DNA from 3 places in the Comamonas sp. MYb21 genome. Region 1 is predicted to be linked to each of the others. Evidence: predicted binding sites of a transcription regulator. Region 1 holds the regulator's gene; each other region holds the start of a gene.
The links. Region 1 encodes LexA, which represses DNA repair genes until DNA is damaged. Its sites were predicted from a motif close to ACTGTATNNNNATACAGT; they were not measured.

Region 1 (6,269 bases):
CGCATGGCCTCCTCGCGCCTGCCCAACAAGCCCTTGGTTGATATCGCCGGTCTGCCCATGGTGGTGCGCGTGGCCAGGCGCGCGCAAGAGAGCGCTGCCCAGCGCGTGGTGGTGGCTGCAGATGACGAGCGCATCATCGACGCCTGCAAAAAGCATGGCGTGCAAGCGGTGATGACCTCACCCAAGCACCCCAGTGGCAGCGACCGCCTGGCCGAGGCCTGCAGCCTGCTGCAATTGGGTGGTGATGACATCGTGGTCAATGTGCAAGGCGACGAGCCCTTGATCGCGCCGGCGCTGATCGATGCGGTCGCAGCGCTGCTCAGCGAGCGGCCCGAGGCCAGCATGGGCACCGTCGCGCACCCAATCGCTGATCTGGAGTCGCTGCTCAGCCCCAATGTCGTCAAGGTGGTGCTCGATGCCCAGGGCCTGGCCAGCTATTTCAGCCGCGCGCCCATCCCCTGGGGTCGTGATTTTGTCAATGTCGCCTGGTGGAAGAACCCCGGCACCACCGGCACGCCCGGTTTTGCGCCGCTGCACCATATGGGCATCTACAGCTACCGCGCCCAGTTTTTGCATACCTTCCCCACGCTCAGCCAGGCCCCAACCGAGCAGATCGAGATGCTCGAGCAGCTGCGCGCGATCTGGCATGGCCACCGCATCGCCGTGCATGTGACGCGGCAGATCCCCGGCTCGGGCGTTGATACGCCCGAAGACCTGGTGCGCGTGCGCCAGCTGCTGGGCGCGGTGATGTAACCCGCGTGCCTGCCCTGCACCGCAACGGCCACCGATGCAAGCACACGGTAAGCTAAAAGGCGCAGCATGCCTGTCTTGCGCAGCCGAGACACGGTATTGGCGCCAGTTCGCTGACAATCCCCTGATGCGTGATATGCTCAAGCCCAGTTTTTTTGTGTAAAAGCGGGCTTTAGTGCCCGCTTTTGCCGTGCAAGTTTTTTATTCTCCAAGGACCGTCATGAAATTAATTCTTTTGGGAGCACCCGGCGCCGGCAAAGGTACGCAAGCTGCCTTCATCTGCCAAAAATACGGTATTCCGCAGATTTCCACCGGCGACATGCTGCGCGCCGCCGTGAAGGCTGGCACGCCGCTAGGCCTGCAGGCCAAGGCCGTGATGGACGCCGGCCAGCTGGTCAGTGACGATCTGATCATCAATCTGGTCAAGGAACGTATCGCCCAGGCCGACTGCGCCAATGGCTTCCTGTTTGACGGCTTCCCCCGCACCATCCCCCAGGCCGACGCGATGAAGGCCGCTGGCGTCAAGCTCGACTATGTGCTGGAGATCGATGTGCCGTTTGAAGCCATCATCGAGCGCATGAGCGGCCGCCGCAGCCACCCCGCTTCCGGCCGTACCTACCACGTCAAGTTCAACCCGCCAAAGACCGAAGGCCTGGACGATGTGACGGGCGAAGCCCTGGTGCAGCGCGAAGACGACAAGGAAGAAACCGTCAAGAAGCGCCTGGACGTCTACAGCAACCAGACCCGCCCCTTGGTGGACTACTACAGCAGCTGGGCCGCCCAAGACCCGGCCGCAGCCCCCAAATACCGCGCCATCAGCGGCATGGGCTCGGTCGAAGAGATCACGCAACGCGCCATTGCCGCGCTGCAGGCCTGATAAGTCGCTCGGACTTATCCGCACCGCCACTGTCTTGCGACAGTGGCTTTTTTATGCCTGTCCCCGTCATCAGCAAGCAGGCCTTCGGTACCTGCGCTAACCCTTGGCTTGGGTCTGTGCCTGCACCAGCGCCAGCTGCAAACTCACCCGGCATTTGTAGGGCGTCAAGGCCACCGCCAAGTCTTTTTGCAGATCGGCCACCCCGGGTAATACCGCATCGCTGATCACCCCATCGCTGCAGCGGCTGCTGCGCCATACCGGCAAACCTTGCTGGCGTGCACGCACCATGGCCTCCAGCAGCACCTGATGCACGGTGCCATTGCCGGTGGTCGCCACCACCAGGCCGTCGATGCCCTGTGCCTGTAGCGCCTCCACCAGCCCCGGGCGCAGTCCCGCGTGGCTGGTGACGATCTCCACCCAAGGCCAGGGCTGGCTGGCCGGTACTGGCAAGGCGGCCAGCCACTGGCTGCCGCTGTAGCCGTCCGCTGCGCCTGGTGCCTGCGGCGCATAGCCCTGGCGCAGGCGCACGGTCACGCCATCCACCCAGCCCAAGGGGCCCTGCTCGCCCGATGAAAAGGCCAGCAAGCGGTGCGGATGCAGCTTTTGCAGCCAGCGCGCGCTGTGCAGCTCGCCGCCGCCCGTCACGGCCACTACCTCCCGCAGCAGCGGTTGGCCATCCGCATCCAGCGCCGCTGCGGCGGCCACGGCATCCTTGAGGTTTTGCGGGCCATCGGGCATCAGCGCATTGGCCGGGCGCATGGCGCAGGTCAGCACCACGGGCTTGGCCAGGCGTCCTAAAACGCAGTGCAGGAACCAGGCCGTCTCTTCGAGCGTATCGGTTCCGTGGGTGATAACAACAGCGCGCACGGTCTCATCGCGCATGGCCGCATCGCAGCGCTTGAGCAGCGCATGCCAGACCTCGTCATTCATGTCCTTGCTATCAATTTGCGCTATCTGCACCGCATCCAGCGGGCCTGCCGCAGCTGTCTCGATACCGCTCACACCCGCCAGCAAGGCCGCAATGGACAGTTGGGCTGCGCGGTATTGGCCGGGTTTCTCGGCGTCATCGGCCATGCCGGCAATGGTGCCGCCGGTGCCGATGATCAAAATTTTTGGCTGCAAGGCTTGCCTCCTGCAAAAAACTGGTTAAAAATACAGGTACTGGATTGATATACAGGTGTTGGGATGCACAGTGGCTTTGCTTCTGCCCGGCACCGCAGATCACACGGAGATCTTATGCGAGACCATCCCAAACTGACCGCGCGCCAACAAGAAATTCTGGACCTGATCCAGACCGCCATTTCGCGCACCGGCGCCCCGCCAACGCGCGCCGAGATTGCCAGCAAGCTGGGCTTCAAATCGGCCAATTCGGCAGAAGACCACCTCAAGGCGCTGGCCCGCAAGGGCGTGATCGAGCTGGTCAGCGGCACCTCCCGGGGGATTCGCCTGCAAAGCGATACCGTGCGCTCCATCAATGCCGCTCGGGGCACGCGCTTCTCCTCACCGCTGGCAGGCGTGTCCAATGCCGCCGCTGGCCTCGGCCGCGTGGTGCAAGAGCTCGCCCAGCTGGCGCTGCCGCTGATCGGCCGCGTCTCGGCCGGCTCGCCCATCCTGGCGCAAGAGCATGTCGACCAAACCTATACCGTGGAGGGCGGCCTGTTCCAGCAGCAGCCCGATTACCTGCTCAAGGTGCGCGGTATGTCGATGCGCGATGTTGGCATCATCGACGGCGATCTGCTGGCCGTCAAAGCCACGCGCGAGGCCCGCAACGGCCAGATCATTGTGGCGCGCCTGGGCGATGACGTCACCGTCAAGCGCCTGCAGCGCACCAAGGACGGCATTGAGTTGCTGGCCGAAAACCCGGATTACCTGCCCATCATCGTGCAGCCCGGCGAGCCCTTTGAGATCGAAGGCATTGCCGTGGGCCTGATCCGCAACACGATGCTGAACTAGGCCTAGCGGCCCTTCCGGCCACTTCGGCCCTCCCTTTTCTGCGCAACCCCAGGTAGCGGGCGTTGTGGGCTCTTGGCCCACAACCCTGGGGGATGCGCTCGCCCTGCGCAATCCTGCTGTTACCCGTATACCAAGGAGTTTCCTATGCTTGTAGCAGATGCATTGCGCGCGCTTGCGCCCTTTTCCCTCGTCGCTGGCCTGCCCTGGTTCCAGTCCATCCAGCGTGCCATTGTGCGCAGCAACCGCCGCCGACCCGGCCATGGCGCCGCCAATGACGGCCAGCTCGCCGCCCAGGTGCACTGCTTTGCCACCGCGTCCTCTGCCGCTGTACAGCGTGGCGCCGCCCAGCAGCTGAGCTTGCTCGAGGGCCAGGGCCTGAACATGTCCGGCGTGGATACGTCCCGCGTGGACACGTCCGGCGTAGAAACGCCCCACGCAGACAGCCCTGCCGATGAGGCCCCCGCACAGCGCCCCATCGACCGCATCCGCCTGCCGCGCAAACCCGCTGCGCGCCGCCGCCTCTCGGTAGGCGCACAGTCCCACACCCGCCCCTTCCTGTCAGTGCAGCGCTGCAGCGCCCAGGCCGCCAACGATGCCCCCATCAAGATGTACTGGGCCCAACCGGCCAGCCTGCACCGCCAAAAGGGTATGCGCTGGGCCATGTCGGGCAGCATGGCCGATATCTGTGCCGAGCTCGAACGCCTGGAACGGCTGGAACATCTGCACGCGGTCTAAGCCGGTGCCCAGGCGGGCATCAAGTCTGGCCGCCAGCATGCGTTGAAAGCTGCAAACAGAGCCAGGCGGGCCAAGGGTTTGGGCATGGGGCTCGGTGTTCCCGACCCGTCACCATGCCACAGACGACCCGATGTGCCAGTTGGTGCGGCCGGCTAGGTGCGACCGGCTAGGTGTGGCCGACCAGGTGCGGCCGGCTAGGTGTGGCCGACCAGGTGTGGCCGACCGGAGGGATTCCAGAACGGCGCTGAGAAATTCCGGGCAATGTGCAAGGCAGTTGCAACAGCGGCTCAGGGCTGCCCAGTCCAGCAGCCCCCCTTCCTGACGCCCAGGCCAGACCAGGCCGTGGTGGCGCAAGGCCCGCGTGCTCGGCAGCCCGCGCTGCCAGCCATCGCTGTCTGCGGCCCACTTGCGCCAGCCACCCGTCCTGTCAGCGCGCAGTAGCCAAAGCCTCCAGCGCCTGCTGCTTGAATGGGGCCAGCTGCTCGCGCAGCGCATCTCTGGCGCCATCCACTGCAGCAGCTACCGCATCAGGCCCAAATACCAGGCCTTGCAGCAACACAAAATGCACATTGCGGATGCCAATGGAGGCCAGCGCATAGCGCAGATAAGGCGTCAAAAAGTCTTCCTGCTTGGCACGGGGCCCCGTATGGAAGCCGCCGGAACTCACCAATACCAAGCTAGGACGGTCCTTCATCAAACCAATCTTGCCTTCGGGCGTGGATGCAAAGCTGCGGTGGATACGGATCACATGGTCCAGCCAGAGCTTGAGCGTGGCCGGCACCGCAAAGTTGTGCATGGGGGTCAGAATCATCAGCAGATCGCTGTCTTCCAGCTCCTTGATCAGCGTTTCCGACCAGGCCAGCGCGGGTGCATCTGCGCTTGCATTGGCGGTGATTGCCAGCGCATAGTCGCGGCTGATCGGCGGTATCGGTGTGGCCACCAGATCACGTTCCAGCAGCGGCTGCTGCGCAAGGCCCAGCTCGGCCAGCATATCGGCCGCCAGTTGGTAGCCATGGCTGGCCTGGCCATGGGGGCCACAGTTCAAGAGCAAGGTACGGGTCATCAGTCGTCCAATCGTTTGAAAATAATCACACCCCGGTGTCCAGCCAATGCCTGGGGCATCAAGCCGCCCTGCATTTGCAGACCCAGGCCGCCAGCGTGGTCCGTCCCAGGCGGGCAGGCCCTGTGGGGACCAGGCAGTCATCGTCCAGCAGCGCACCCCGGTAAGGCACATCGGCATCGCCCTGCACCGTGCGTGCATCGCCGCGCAAGCGCAGGTACTGCTGCATCCAGTCGGCCATCGCCATCTTCTGGGGCCCGGCCACCTCCATGCAGCCATCCAACGGCTGCGCCAGCGCAGCATCGGCCACCAGCATCGCCAGGTCCTCTGCGGCCATCGCCTGCATACGCGCTAGGGGCATGGTCAGCGCCGTGTCGGCTGCGCCGCCCTGTGCCAGCTGCGCCAGCCTTTCGTACAGGGGTGCGGCACGCAGCACGGTGTAGGGCGTGCTGCCGGCCTGGATCAGCTGCTCTCGCAGCGCCAGCGCCTGGTAGTAGCCGCTGTGCTGCAAGCGCTGCACCCCCAAGGCCGACAGCGCAATATGGTGCGCCACTGCTGCAGCGGCAATGGCAGCATTCAGCTGGCGGCATGCGCTCGCCCAGCCATCCAGCGCATCGGCCGTCTCCATCACAGGTGGATCGCGCACATCAATCAGCACCTGGGAGCCATGCAGCGCAGCTGGCAGCCTGGGGTCCACATCGGCGACCACCGGGTAGCCCAGCTGCCGCAAATTGCTGACCACCTTCGTGCCCAGCAGCTGGCAGCCGCCCAGAACCAGGACTTTCATAGGCCGTCTTGCGCCACGCGGGGAGCTAGCTTCTTAAACCGGCATCTTGCGAAAGGCAATCGCAAAGCGGTTCCAGCTGTTGATCGAGGTGATCACGGCGGTAAGCT
Region 2 (6,269 bases), on a different contig from region 1:
GGGCATGATCAACTACCTGTGGCCCAGCCTGACGATTGTGCTGGCGACAGCCTTTGGGCTGCAGCGCTTTCGCTTCGGCCTGGTGCCGGGGGTCTTGCTGGCCATGGCCGGCATTGTGCTGGTGCTCAAGGGCGACAGCGCGCTGTCCATCGCCAGCCTCTGGGCCAATGTGCAAAGCAATCCGCTCGCCTATGGCCTGGCTTTCTCGGCCGCCTGGCTCTGGCCTTGCTACTCGGTCATCGCCAAGCGCTATGCCCATGGCGCCAACGCGCTGCCGGCTTTTCTCTGGGCCGTGGGCGCGGTGCTCTGGGTCAAGTACGCGCTCAGCGATGAGCCGGCGCTGCAGCTGTCGCTGCCGGCCATCGTGCAGCTGTGCATGCTCAGCGGCCTCACCGCGCTGGGTTACAGCTGCTGGGACCACGGCCTGCGCGCCGGCAACCTTACGGTGATGGCCGTGGGCTCCTACTTCACCCCCGTGCTCTCCGCGCTGGTCGGCACCGTCTGGCTGCAGGTGCAGCCGTCCTGGAGCTTTTGGCAGGGGGTGATGCTGGTAACGGCCGGCTCGCTGATCTGCTGGTGGTGTACCCGCAGCAAATAGCGCCGCGCGGGTGGCGCCACGCGGGATAGCGCCGCGCGGGTAGCGCCACGCGAGACAGCGCCCGCGCTGAATATTCAGCCTTTGCGTGCCGCTTCCAGCGCGGCAATATCGATCTTGGTCATGCCCATCATCGCCTCGAACACGCGCTTGGCCGCGGCGCGGTCGGGGTCGGACATGGCTGCAGTCAGCATGCGGGGCGTGATTTGCCAGGAGATGCCCCAACGGTCCTTGCACCAGCCACAGGCGCTTTCCTGCCCACCATGGCTGACGATGGCGTTCCACAGGCGGTCGGTCTCGGCCTGGTCGTCCGTGGCGATCTGGAAGGAAAAGGACTCATTGTGCTGAAAATGCGGCCCGCCGTTCAGCCCAATGCAGGCAATGCCCGCCACGTTGAACTCCACCACCAGCACATCGCCCTGCCGGCCATCGGGGTAGTCACCCGGCGCGCGGTGTACCGCGCCCACGGCGCTGTCCGGAAAAGTCTGGGCATAGAACTGCGCGGCATCGAGCGCATCGCCCTGGTACCAGAGGCATACGGTATTTTTTGCGGTCATCGTCGGTCTCCTGCGTCAAGCGGAACAGACGTCTAGGCTATCGCTTGGCAGCACACCTGTGGGTAGGACAGCGCTGCACAGCAAGGGCGCCGCCGCACTGCGGGCAATGAGGCCTCAGCCGCCGTTACGCCTTTTCTCGCGCAGCATGAACAGGTAGAGGCCCTCGACCTTCTCGCGCGCCCAGGGCGTTTTGCGCAAAAACCGCAGGCTGGAGTTGATGCTCGGGTCCAGGCAAAAACAACGCACGGGGATGCGCTCACCCAGCTCTTCCCAGCCAAAGTACGCGACCAACTCGTTCAGGATGTGCTCCAGGGTCAGGCCATGGAGGGGGTTGTTGGGCTGTTCGGCGGTGCTCATGGCCGCCATTGTCGCCGAGCAGGGGCACAGGCTGCGGGGCTGGGGCTTTGCGGGCCGCGCATGGCACAGCCCCGCGGGCACTGTTCAGCGGCTAATCGCCATCTCCGCCGCGCAGCACCTGGCGCACCACATCGCCGCCAAAGCCCCGGCTGGCCAGAAAGCGCATCTGCTTGGCCCGTTCCTGCGGGCTCTCGGGCGGCGCGCCAAAACGGCGTTGCCAGACCTCGCGGGCGCGCTGCAGTTCGGTGCTGCGCAGGCGCTCGCGGGCATCTGCGATCAGCGGGGCATCCACGCCTTTGTGGCGCAGCTCCTGCAGCACGCGGCTGGCGCCATAGCGGGCAGCCTTGGTGTGGATCACGCTGTCCACCACGCGCTGGGCGCAGATGAAGCCCTTGGCTTCGAGCTCGTCGAGGATGGCCGCCAGGTCCTCGCCCTCTTGCACATGGGGGCCGAGCTTGGCCAGCAGCTCGGCGCGCGAATGCTCACGCTGCGCCAGATAGCGCAGCGCACGTCCTTTGAGGGAGAGTTTGCTAAAAGACATGCGTTCTCATTGCTATAAAACAAATAGCTGCTTGCGCACAGCATCTGTGCACAAGCAGCTATCTCAGCGCTCAGGCTTCAGCAGCGATCAGCCTTCGGTGCCGGTCGCTACCGGGCCGTCCACCACGCCGTCTTCGGCAGGGCGCAGGCTGATGTTCAGGCTCTCGCGCACCTTGTTCTCGATCTCGATGGCGAGGTCGGGGTTTTCGCGCAGGAACTCACGCGAGTTGTCACGGCCCTGGCCGATCTTCTCGCCGTTGTAGGCGTACCAGGCACCGCTTTTCTCGATGATACGGGCGGTGACGCCCATGTCCAGGATTTCGCCTTCGCGCGAGATGCCTTCGCCAAACAGAATGTCGAACTCGGCCGTCTTGAACGGGGGCGAGACCTTGTTCTTGACCACCTTGACCTTGGTTTCGTTACCGATGGCCTCATCGCCGCGCTTGATGGTGCCGGTGCGGCGGATATCGAGGCGCACCGAGGCGTAGAACTTCAGTGCATTACCGCCGGTCGTGGTTTCGGGGCTGCCGAACATCACGCCGATCTTCATGCGGATCTGGTTGATGAAGATGACCATGCAGTTGGTCTTCTTGATCGTGGCGGTGAGCTTGCGCAGCGCCTGGCTCATCAGGCGGGCTTGCAGGCCGGGCAGCTGGTCACCCATTTCGCCTTCGATTTCGGCCTTGGGGGTCAGGGCCGCGACCGAGTCGACGACGATCAGGTCCACCGCGCCGGAGCGCACCAGGCTGTCAACGATCTCGAGCGCCTGCTCACCGGTGTCGGGCTGGCTGATCAGGATATCGCCCAGGTTCACGCCCAGCTTTTGGGCATAGCTGGTGTCCAGCGCGTGCTCGGCATCGATAAAGGCGCAAGTGCCGCCCAGCTTTTGCATCTCGGCAATCACCTGCAGGGTCAAGGTGGTCTTGCCCGAGGACTCCGGGCCGTAGATCTCGATGACCCGGCCGCGCGGCAGGCCGCCAACGCCCAGGGCAATATCCAGGCCCAGCGAGCCGGTGGACACCACCTGGATGTCCGACACCGCTTCGCCTTCACCGAGCTTCATGATGGTGCCCTTGCCGAACTGCTTTTCAATCTGGGCCAGGGCGGCGGCCAGCGCCTTGGCTTTTTCGCTGTTGGCTTCGGGTTTGGTGGCGGTGGCGTTCATGGATTTCTCCTTGCGTTTGATGGTCATGTCTTCGATCTGGAGATCCAGCTGTTTGCATATACAGCCTGGATGCTTGAACAGTAGTTTATGGGATGGGTATATTTTATAGAAGTACTTTTTTAGTCAGTTTAGTTGACTATATGCACAATAGCGACTTCAGCCTTTTTCAGCCCTTGCAGACCCGCTCACCATGCCCATTCTTCTGCCCCATTTGCCCGACGACAGCTGGCGCCTGACCCATATGGGCCGCCTGCTGGGCCATGCGATGCGCCGTTTTGATGCGCGCGTGCTGCAGCTGATGGCCCAGGACGAGGCCGTGCCGCTGGCGCTGTCGCACCTGGCCGAGCGCGACCAGGTGAGTGCCGCCCACATCCACATCACCCGCCACCTGTCGCTGGCCGGCGACCGCCTGGTGGACCTGGCAGCGCGCGCCGGCATGAGCAAGCAGGCGATGGCTCAACTGGTGGACCAGTGCGAAGCCTGGAACCTGGTGACCCGTGAGCGCGACCCGCGCGATGCCCGCGCCCGCACGGTGCGCTTTACCGAGACCGGCCTGCTGTGGCTGCAGGCCTTTGAGCGCGCCGTCAGCCAGGCCGAGGCGGAGTTCCGCGCCGAGGTCGGCGAGCAGGTCGCCACCGTGGTCAAGCTCGGTTTGGAGGTGTATGGGGCCGACAGCTGAGCGGCTGCGCCTGGCCGCGTTCAGCGGCGCTTGCGCGCGAATTTGTAGAACAGGTTGGGCTCGGAGACGATGTAGATATTGCCGCTGTTGTCCATGGCCAGGCCTTCGGGCTGCGGCACCCGCTCGGCCAGCCCCGCCATATCGGCCCACAGCGGCATCACGCTGAGCAGGTCGCCGGCGCGGCTGTACTCGTACAGCACCGACGATTCCTCCCCCAGCAGCAGCAGGTTGCCGCTGCGCGGATCGACCTCGATGGCGGCCAGATCGGTGCTGGGCATGTCGTCCACCGCCGGCACCTCCCAGGTCGAGACTTTCATATCGACCAGGCCCGGCTTGAGCTTGGACAGCGGCGCATCCATCACCAGCACCTGCATCGGCCATTTCTCGGTCACGGCCAGCAGCTGCTGGCGCTTGGCATCCCAGCCCAGGCCTTCAAGCGCAAAATTCTTGATGGCAATGTCATTGAGCTGCACATAGGGGCTGTGCTCCAGCGACACCTCGGTCACGCCCTTGCCAAACTGCACCCAGTGGATGCGGTTGGTACGCTCGTCGGCAATCGCAAACCAGTCGCCCTGGATATGGGCAATGCCTTCGGTGTCGCGGGCGCCCAGCAGCGGCGCCAGCCGCAGCAAGCGGCCATCGGTGCTCAGCTCGGCAATCTGGGGCGGGCGGTTGGTCACCGCAAACAAGGTCTGGGTCTCGGGGTTGAAGGCCAGGCCAGAGAGGTTGTCGGCAATGCCGCTGACCACCTTGGCATCGATGCTGACCTGGTAGTGCGGCAGGTTGGCAGGTGGAGCCGAGCGCGGTGCCGACTGCAGCGCATCGGTATGCCCCGGCATGGCAATGACGTGGTGCCACTGCAGGTACAAGGCAGTCAACACCAGCAAGGCCGTGACCAACACCAGGCGGCGCTGCCGCTGCGACGCCTGCCACCTCACCTGTACCTTGGGCCCTGGTCTCATCACCACCTGCTGCAGTCACACCCCACCAGCCACAGGCCGGATGCCCGCGTGTTCTGGTCAAGACGAGGCGCTATCCTACGTGAGAGCAGCCTCGGTTTGATGACGCCAGGGTCGGTTTTACGTCTGTGCAACAAAAAAACAGGGGCTCAGGACCTCACACCACGGCCTTGCGGCCCACCCGCTTTGATCTATGCTTAGGTGGCCAGCAAGGCCATGGACTCGCCTAGAATCATTGACACCATCCACATCACGACTACAACACCGATAGGAGACCGCATGCGAATACTGATTGCCGAGGACGACCAGGTGCTGGCCGATGGCCTGCTGCGCAGTCTCCGCAACTCCGGCGCCGTGGTCGACCATGTCTCCAACGGCACCGAGGCCGATGCCGCCCTGATGGCCAACAATGCTTTTGATCTGCTGATTCTGGACCTGGGCCTGCCGCGCATGCATGGGCTCGAAGTGCTCAAAAAGCTGCGCGCCCGGGGCTCGGCCATTCCGGTGCTGATTCTCACCGCCGCCGAGAGCGTGGACGACCGGGTCCAAGGCCTCGATCTGGGCGCCGATGACTACATGGCCAAGCCCTTTGCGCTGTCCGAGCTCGAAGCCCGTGTGCGGGCGCTCACGCGCCGGGGCGTGGGCATGAGCACCAGCCTGATCCAGCATGGGCCACTCGCCTATGACCAGGCCGGGCGCGTGGCCACATTCGACGGCCGCATGCTGGAGCTGTCGGCCCGCGAGCTGGGCCTGCTGGAGGTGCTGCTGCAGCGCTCGGGGCGGCTGGTCAGCAAGGACCAGCTGGTCGAGCGCCTGTGCGAATGGGGCGAGGAGGTCAGCACCAATGCGATCGAGGTCTATATCCACCGCCTGCGCAAGAAGATAGAAAAGGGCCCCATCCGCATTGCCACCGTGCGTGGCCTGGGTTATTGCCTGGAGAAGATCCAGCCACCGGCCCCGCACTGAACCCCCACCCTCCGGCCACAACGGGGCGATGGCCGCCCCCGGCCCCATTCACGCAAGGACAGCCTTGGCCCTGTTTCGCAGCGAGCAGCGATCTTTGTTCGGAGAGATCCTTGACTGGATGCTCACGCCGCTGCTGCTTTTGTGGCCCGTATCGCTGGCATTGACCTGGCTGGTGGCCCAGGACCTGGCCAACAAGCCCTTTGACCGCGCGCTCGAATACAACGCCCATGCGCTGGCGCAGCTGGTGGGGGTGCAGGGCGGCAAAACCTATTTCAACCTGCCGCTGCCGGCCAGCGAGATCCTGCGCGCCGACGATGCCGACAAGGTGTACTACCAGGTGACCACGCCGTCGGGCATGTTCCTCGCGGGCGAATCGGCACTGCCCATGCCCGCCAAGGACCTGGAGCGCAGCGTCGGCATGGTCCAGCTGCGCGATGGCGAGCTGCGCGGC
Region 3 (6,269 bases), on a different contig from region 1:
AGCCGCCTTCGATGCGCTGCGGGCCCAGCAGCAGCTGCAAGGGGCCGTGGTAGAGCGGCCGGCTCTGGCTGTCTTGCAGCAGTTGCAGGGGGGTGGGCAGCAAAAAGCTGGGTTGGGCAAGGGGCGGCACATGCAGCGGTGCATGCAGCCGTGAATGGGGCTGTGCAGCGGGTGGGGCGGCCTTGGCCTTGCCGGCGGGCTGCGCGGGGAGCCACTGCACCTGCCACTCGGGGCGGTGGTCGGGCCGCAGCAGCGGGCGCTGCACCTGGTCTTCGCCCAGGCGGGCGGTGATGCGTTCGAGCACCTGCTCCAGGCTTTCGCCATCGGCGGTTTTGTCGGGCAGCAGGCTGGCGCTGCGCTCTTGCAGCGCTTCGGGCGCACCGGCATGCAGGCTCAGCTCGCCCACGGGGGCTTGCAGCTCTACATGGGCCAGGTGCTCTTGCAGCAGGCGGCACAGGTGCTGCAGATCGCGCGTGGTGCTGGCGGTGTGGATGGTCAGCTCGCCGCCATCGCCCACATGACGGGAGCGCATTGCATCATGGCACCAGCACAGCCGAAAGCTGCGCACGCCGGCGCGCTGCGCCGCCAGCCAGCCGCACAGCTGCAGCAGCAGGTGGCGCGCGCCATGCATCAGCGCATCGGCCTGGTCGATGCGCATGGGCAGCTCCAGCCGGGCATCAAAGCGGGCGGGCAGGCTGATCCAGGGGTAGCGGTCGGGCAGCAGGCCATGGGCCTGGTCGAGGGCTTTCAAGATGCCCGTATCCATGCGCCGGGCCAGCGCGCCCCGGGGCAGCGCATGCACGGAGCCCAGGCTCTGGCAGCCCAGCTGGCTCAGCAGCTCGGCATGGCGGGCCACCGCATCGATGGCCTGCAAGGGCAGGGGCGCCAGCACCTGGGGCAGCGGCTGGCCCATGCCATGGCGGATGCCGCAGCGTGCCAGCGCAATGGCGGCCAGGCTGGTGGGGGCCCAGCTGATGGCCTGCACGCCCAGCTGCCGGCTTTCGCGCAGCAGGCGCCGGGCCAGCTGCTGGCGGCCGCCAAACAGGCGCTCGCTGGCCGAGAGCTCCAGCACCAGCGCATCACCAAACACACTGTCCGAGGGCACGCAGGCCAGGCGCGGCGTGAACTGCTGCGCCCACAGCGCCAGGCCTTGCATGTTGGCGCTGGGCGCGGCGGTGGCGGCCTCAGTGCTGCAGGCTGGATGGCTGGGCGCGCTGGCGGCGGGGTGGGGGAGTTGGGGCAGCAGGGCGGCCCAGATCGCTGTCATGGTCTGGCAAGAGGATGGCTCTGGTCGAGGTGGTGGAAGGAAGGGTGGCTGGCTGCGGCACGGTGCCGGGCCACAGGCGCGCGGGCAGCACGGCTTGCAGGCTGGGCGGCACGGCGGGCAGCTCCAGCGTGCCTTCGTGCACAGGGCCCCGGCGTTTGAGCAGCTCCAGCTGCAGCGACCAGGGCTGGCTGCTGCGCACCAAGAGGCGCAGCGGGGCGGCCGAGGCCTGGTGCCGGCTGCTCTCGGGCCGGAACACAAACACCAGGCCTTCAAACTGCTGGGCGCTGATTTGCAGGCGGCGTATCTGCTCGGGCTGCACCTGGGGCAGCCAGGCCAGCAGCGCGGCCGCTGCATTGGCCCGGAGCAGCTGCTCCAGCGCCCAGAGCTGGTCTTGCGGGCGGCTGCCATGGATCCAGACCAGCTGCCCAGGCGCCAGGCCGCTTTGCGCCAGCCCGCTGGCATGGGGCGGCAGCGGCGGGCCCAGTGCGATGACGGGTTTGTGCGGCGGGCACTGTTGCAGGGCCTTGCCGGTCAGGCGCCACTCCAGGGTGCCGGCCTGGGGCTGCAGCACCTCCGTCAGGCACTGGCTGGGCCAGCCCTTGCCGGGCAGCTGGGCATCGAGCGCATCCCAGCCGGTGGGGATGCCCGCCATCGGCGCGCGCACCAGGTGGTCGCCGCGCCAGAGCTGGGCGGCCACCGTGGGCGGCAGGGACAGGGCATCGAGTAGAGGCATGGCAAATAACTGTATATATGTACAGTATAAGAGCTTGCGCATGGCTTATGTGTAACAGCGGGCGGGCCTGCGCCGGGCTGTAGGACGGCAAAGCCTGTGTATGTCTTTGAAAACAAGCCCCTGCAGCTTTGTTTTGAAGCGAAGAACGTGTTTACGATCTCCTCGCGCCGCGACAGCGGTTTTGCGGGATGGGATGCTAGGCGCAATACCGCAGCAATAGCCGCGCTATTGCGAGGATTTGCAACAACGCAGACCGCCCGAAAAACCCCTGTCCCTACGGGTTGAAGTGAAATCGGGCGATTTCTGCGCGCTGGCTCTTGCTTGCACCCCGGTGCAAGCTGCGAACCAGCCCTTCGAACTCATCCCGATTGCACTTCAACGCGGCTGCGTAGAGATCGTAAACACGTTCTAAGAGCCAGCCCGGGTAAGATCGCGGTACATGCAAATACCAGAACCCCACGACTCTGCCGACCGCCCTGCGCCGCCGTCTTCTGCCGCCTCTGCGCGGCGTGCGGCCGTGGTCGATGGTGTGGCGGTGGACGGCCTGGCGCCGGTGCCGCATCTGGAGCGCAAGGCCGGGGCATTGCTGCTGTTTACCTTGCTGCTGATCCTGGGCTCGGCCTTTTACCTGATGTATGCGCGCGGCGTATTTGAGCCCAAGCAGTCGCTGATCCTGACGGCCGATGACTCCGAGGGCGTCTCCATCGGCCTGGACATGACCTTCTCCGGTTTTGCGATTGGCAAGGTCAGCAAGATCGAGCTGGCGCCTGATGGCACGGTGCGCATCCATGTGGATGTGCCCGAGAAAGACGCGCACTGGCTGCGCAGCAGCAGCGTGTTCACCCTGGTCAAGGGCCTGGTGGGCGGCACGACGATCAAGGCCTACTCGGGCATTTTGGATGACCCGCAGCTGGAGGATGGCGCCGTGCGCGCGGTGCTGTCGGGCGATGCGACGGCCGAGCTGCCGCAGCTGATGAGCAATGCCCGCCAGCTGCTGGAGAACCTGAACATGATGACCTCGGCCGGCTCGGCCTTGGGCGGCACCCTGGAGCAGCTGCGTGACCTGAGCACCAAGCTCAACGGCCCCAGCGGCGCGCTGGGCGTGGTGATGGGTGGCGATGCCGAGGCGCGCAAGATATCGCAGACCCTGGACCGCACCAACCAGCTGCTGGCGCGCCTGGATGGCCTGGCCAAGAATGCCGACAAGCAGGTGTTTGGGGCCGATGGCGTGATGCCCGAAGTGCGCGCCACGGTGCAGCAGCTCAATGCCGTGCTGGGTGATGTGCGCGGCAGCTTGAAGAAGGTGGATGCGGTGCTGGTGGAGGCCCAGGCCGTGGGCGCCAATGCCAAGGATGCCACCAACCAGCTGGGCGATTTGCGCGCTGATGTCGAGGCCAATCTGCGCAAGGTGGAAGGCATGCTGACCGAGCTGAACCGCAAATGGCCGTTTGCCAAAAAGGATGCCGAGGTGCGACTGCCATGATTGCCATCACCACCCGCCTGGCCGCTGCACTGCTGGCCGCCGCTGTGCTGGGCGGCTGCGCCAGCGGCAAGAAGGCGCCCGACTGGGCGATCAACGAACAAGGCGCTGCCGAGCGCGCGACCGATGCCTACCTCGCAGGCAACAGCCGGGTGGCCGATGCCGAATGGCGGCGTGCGCGTGACGAAGTAAGCCGCACCGCGCGGCCCGATCTGTTGGCCCGGTTGGAGTTGGCGCGCTGCGCTGCGCAAGTAGCCGCCTTGGATGCCGCCCCTTGCACGGGCTTTGAGGCGGTGGCCCAGGATGCCGCCGATGCCGAGCAGGCCTATGCGCGCTATCTGCAGGGCCAGTTGGCTGCTGGCGATGTGGCCTTGCTGCCCAAGGCCCAGCAGGCGGTGGCACCGCTGGCACCGGAGCAGGCAGCCGCTGCGCTGGCTGCCATTGAAGACCCACTCTCGCGCCTGGTCGCCGCCGGCGTGCTGGCGGTGCGCGGACCGGTGCCGATGGCGGTCGTCACCCAGGCGGTGGACACTGCCTCTGCCCAGGGCTGGCGCCGTGCTGTGATGGCCTGGCTGATCAACCAGCAGCGCCTGGCCCGCGAGCTGGGCGATACGGCGCTGGCCGACCAGGTGCAGCGCCGTCTTGACCTGCTGCAGGCGACGCAGAAATAAGCCCGCAGCCGCTCAAGCGCTGCATCCACTCATATCGATTGACCGGTTGTCGTATCGGGCGCCGGGTCTGGCTGCGTGCCGGGGTAGGGGTGCTCGGGGTTGCCTGGGTAGGGGTGCACTGGCTCACTTGGATAAGGGTGCTGCGGGTTGCCCGGGTAGGGGTGCAAAGGGCTGGGCTCATAGGGATCGGGCACGCCAGGGGCTGGCTGGGGCTGGCCCGGGATAGGGGGCTGCGGCGAATGGCCGGGTTCGTAGGGCTGGGGCATGGTAGTCCTCCTGCTGCGGCATCGGCAGCGCATGCAAAAGCCCAGTGTTGCAAGCGCCATGGCTGCGCTGTGTAGGCCTGGGGAGCGCGCAAGGGTACGCGCATCGCCGTTACGCGCTGTGTGAAGCGGAACAAGCGGCAGCAAAGCGTTTTTCTGACAGGCAGCGCCTTGCGCCAGGGCTAGGCTGAAAGCATTGACTCAGCCCTCGGAGGACCCCATGCGCCATCTGCCCCCTGCACAGCTTGCGCTGGCCACAGCACAAGCGCAAAAGCCAGTTCCAACCACCCCCAAGAAGCCCCAGCCCGGTGGCGGCGGCCCGCCTGCCGATGGGGATCCATCGCAGTAAGGCGTATCTATACCGCGCCACCCCGCCTCAACGCAGCACCCAAGGAGATCCGTGATGCCCCAAGGAGATAAATCCGCTTATACCGATAAGCAAAAACGCATGGCCCGCCATATCGAGAAAAGCTACGAGAAAAAAGGCGTGTCGGAAGATGAAGCCGCTGCACGTGCCTGGGCCACGGTGAACAAGGAAACGGGCGGCGGCAAGCTCTCAGGCTCGGGCCGGGGCAAGGCGACCGGGCCGGGGTCGCGGCTGGCGGCCGTGCGCTCGGCAGCGGCCAAAAAAGCCGCTGCCAGCCGCAGCCCCGAGGAGCGCTCCGCATCGGCCAAAAAGGCGGCAGCCACCCGCAAGCGCAACGCCGCTGCCAAGAAGCACTAAGAATAAGGAACGGGCCAGCCACCGGTGGGTGTGCTGGCCTGTTGCGTTGCCGGTTTAAACCGGTTCCGGATCCTTGACCGGTGGTTCATGCCCCGGCTCCTCGATCGGCAAGGTGCTGTCTGGCGGATCGATGGGCTCGGGCTTGGGCAGATCCGGCGGCGGTGGTGCCACCGGCGGTTGAGGGGGCGTAGTAGGGGTTGGCATGGCGGCCTCCTTTCTGCCTTGTTTGTACTGCGCGCTGCGGCGGCCGTATGTCGGACAAGCTTGTCAGCGGGTAAGCGCATGTAGGGCGGTCGAGGTTGATGTAGCAGCGGTGTGCCGCTGCATCCCGTTCGTTGCTATGTCGTTTTGTTTTTTGAAGTTCAAGACCCAAGGAGTTTCAGCATGAGTCCATCCACCAGCACATCCAAAAAACGCGCCAGCAAGAAGCCTTCGGCCGACAAGCGCTCGGTCGAGGAAGTAGTGGCTGCGCAGCAGCGCATCCAGCAAGCGCAAACCCGCAATGACGCCCGGGACAAGGCGGCCAAGGCGTCCCCAAAAACCAAGCGCAGCAAAGACGGTACAAGCAGCAAGAAGACGGCACCCGGCCCCGGCCACGCCGTGCCCACGCCGCCGATGTCCGGCAAGAAGCTGGCCAAACCCGGGCATGAGAAGGCGCTGGATCTGCAGCCGCTCTACCTGGCAGACAACTACCGGGGCAGCGGCAAGCTCGAGGGCAAGACGGCGGTGATCACCGGCGGCGACTCGGGCATTGGCCGGGCGGTGGCCGTGCTGTTTGCCCGCGAGGGCGCGAATGTGGCGATCCTCTACCTCAATGAGCACGACGATGCGAAAGAAACCTGCCGCCTGATCGAGGACGAGGGCCAGCAGAGCCTGGCAATCTCCGGCAATGTGCAGGACCCGCAGTTTTGCGACAAAGCCGTCAAGCAGGTGCTGAAAAAATTTGGCGCGCTCAATGTGCTGGTCAACAATGCCGCGTTCCAGCAGCATGCGGCCGATATTGAGGACCTGAACACCGAGCGGCTGGACGAGACCTTTCGCACCAATATCTTTGGCTACTTCCACATGGTCAAGGCCGCCATTCCGTACCTGCAGCGGGGCGATGCGATTGTGAACACCGGCTCGGTCACC

Region 2: the regulator LexA is predicted to act here: its motif matches at 3,262-3,279, upstream of recA (recombinase RecA).
Region 3: the regulator LexA is predicted to act here: its motif matches at 2,009-2,026, upstream of imuA (translesion DNA synthesis-associated protein ImuA).

What each region holds. Positions count from the first base shown of each region.
Region 1 covers NZ_JBBGZC010000020.1:34,125-40,393, reverse strand. The annotation lists gene kdsB (3-deoxy-manno-octulosonate cytidylyltransferase) at 1-753, shown strand, start outside; gene adk (adenylate kinase) at 971-1,627, shown strand; gene WH367_RS23270 (asparaginase) at 1,724-2,749, opposite strand; gene lexA (transcriptional repressor LexA) at 2,864-3,580, shown strand; gene WH367_RS23260 (hypothetical protein) at 3,725-4,315, shown strand; gene WH367_RS23255 (FMN-dependent NADH-azoreductase) at 4,743-5,378, opposite strand; gene WH367_RS23250 (SDR family oxidoreductase) at 5,437-6,162, opposite strand; gene WH367_RS23245 (carboxymuconolactone decarboxylase family protein) at 6,196-6,269, opposite strand, start outside.
Region 2 covers NZ_JBBGZC010000005.1:107,845-114,113, forward strand. The annotation lists gene yddG (aromatic amino acid DMT transporter YddG) at 1-598, shown strand, start outside; gene WH367_RS08785 (VOC family protein) at 673-1,152, opposite strand; gene WH367_RS08790 (VF530 family protein) at 1,267-1,518, opposite strand; gene recX (recombination regulator RecX) at 1,601-2,050, opposite strand; gene recA (recombinase RecA) at 2,138-3,214, opposite strand; gene WH367_RS08805 (MarR family winged helix-turn-helix transcriptional regulator) at 3,405-3,893, shown strand; gene WH367_RS08810 (SdiA-regulated domain-containing protein) at 3,914-4,855, opposite strand; gene WH367_RS08815 (response regulator) at 5,132-5,818, shown strand; gene WH367_RS08820 (sensor histidine kinase) at 5,883-6,269, shown strand, end outside.
Region 3 covers NZ_JBBGZC010000016.1:143-6,411, forward strand. The annotation lists partial or broken gene WH367_RS21170 (Y-family DNA polymerase) at 1-1,267, opposite strand, end outside; gene imuA (translesion DNA synthesis-associated protein ImuA) at 1,185-2,000, opposite strand; gene WH367_RS21180 (MlaD family protein) at 2,440-3,483, shown strand; gene WH367_RS21185 (hypothetical protein) at 3,480-4,151, shown strand; gene WH367_RS21190 (hypothetical protein) at 4,181-4,417, opposite strand; gene WH367_RS21195 (hypothetical protein) at 4,635-4,763, shown strand; gene WH367_RS21200 (plasmid stabilization protein) at 4,818-5,138, shown strand; gene WH367_RS21205 (hypothetical protein) at 5,193-5,342, opposite strand; gene WH367_RS21210 (SDR family oxidoreductase) at 5,523-6,269, shown strand, end outside.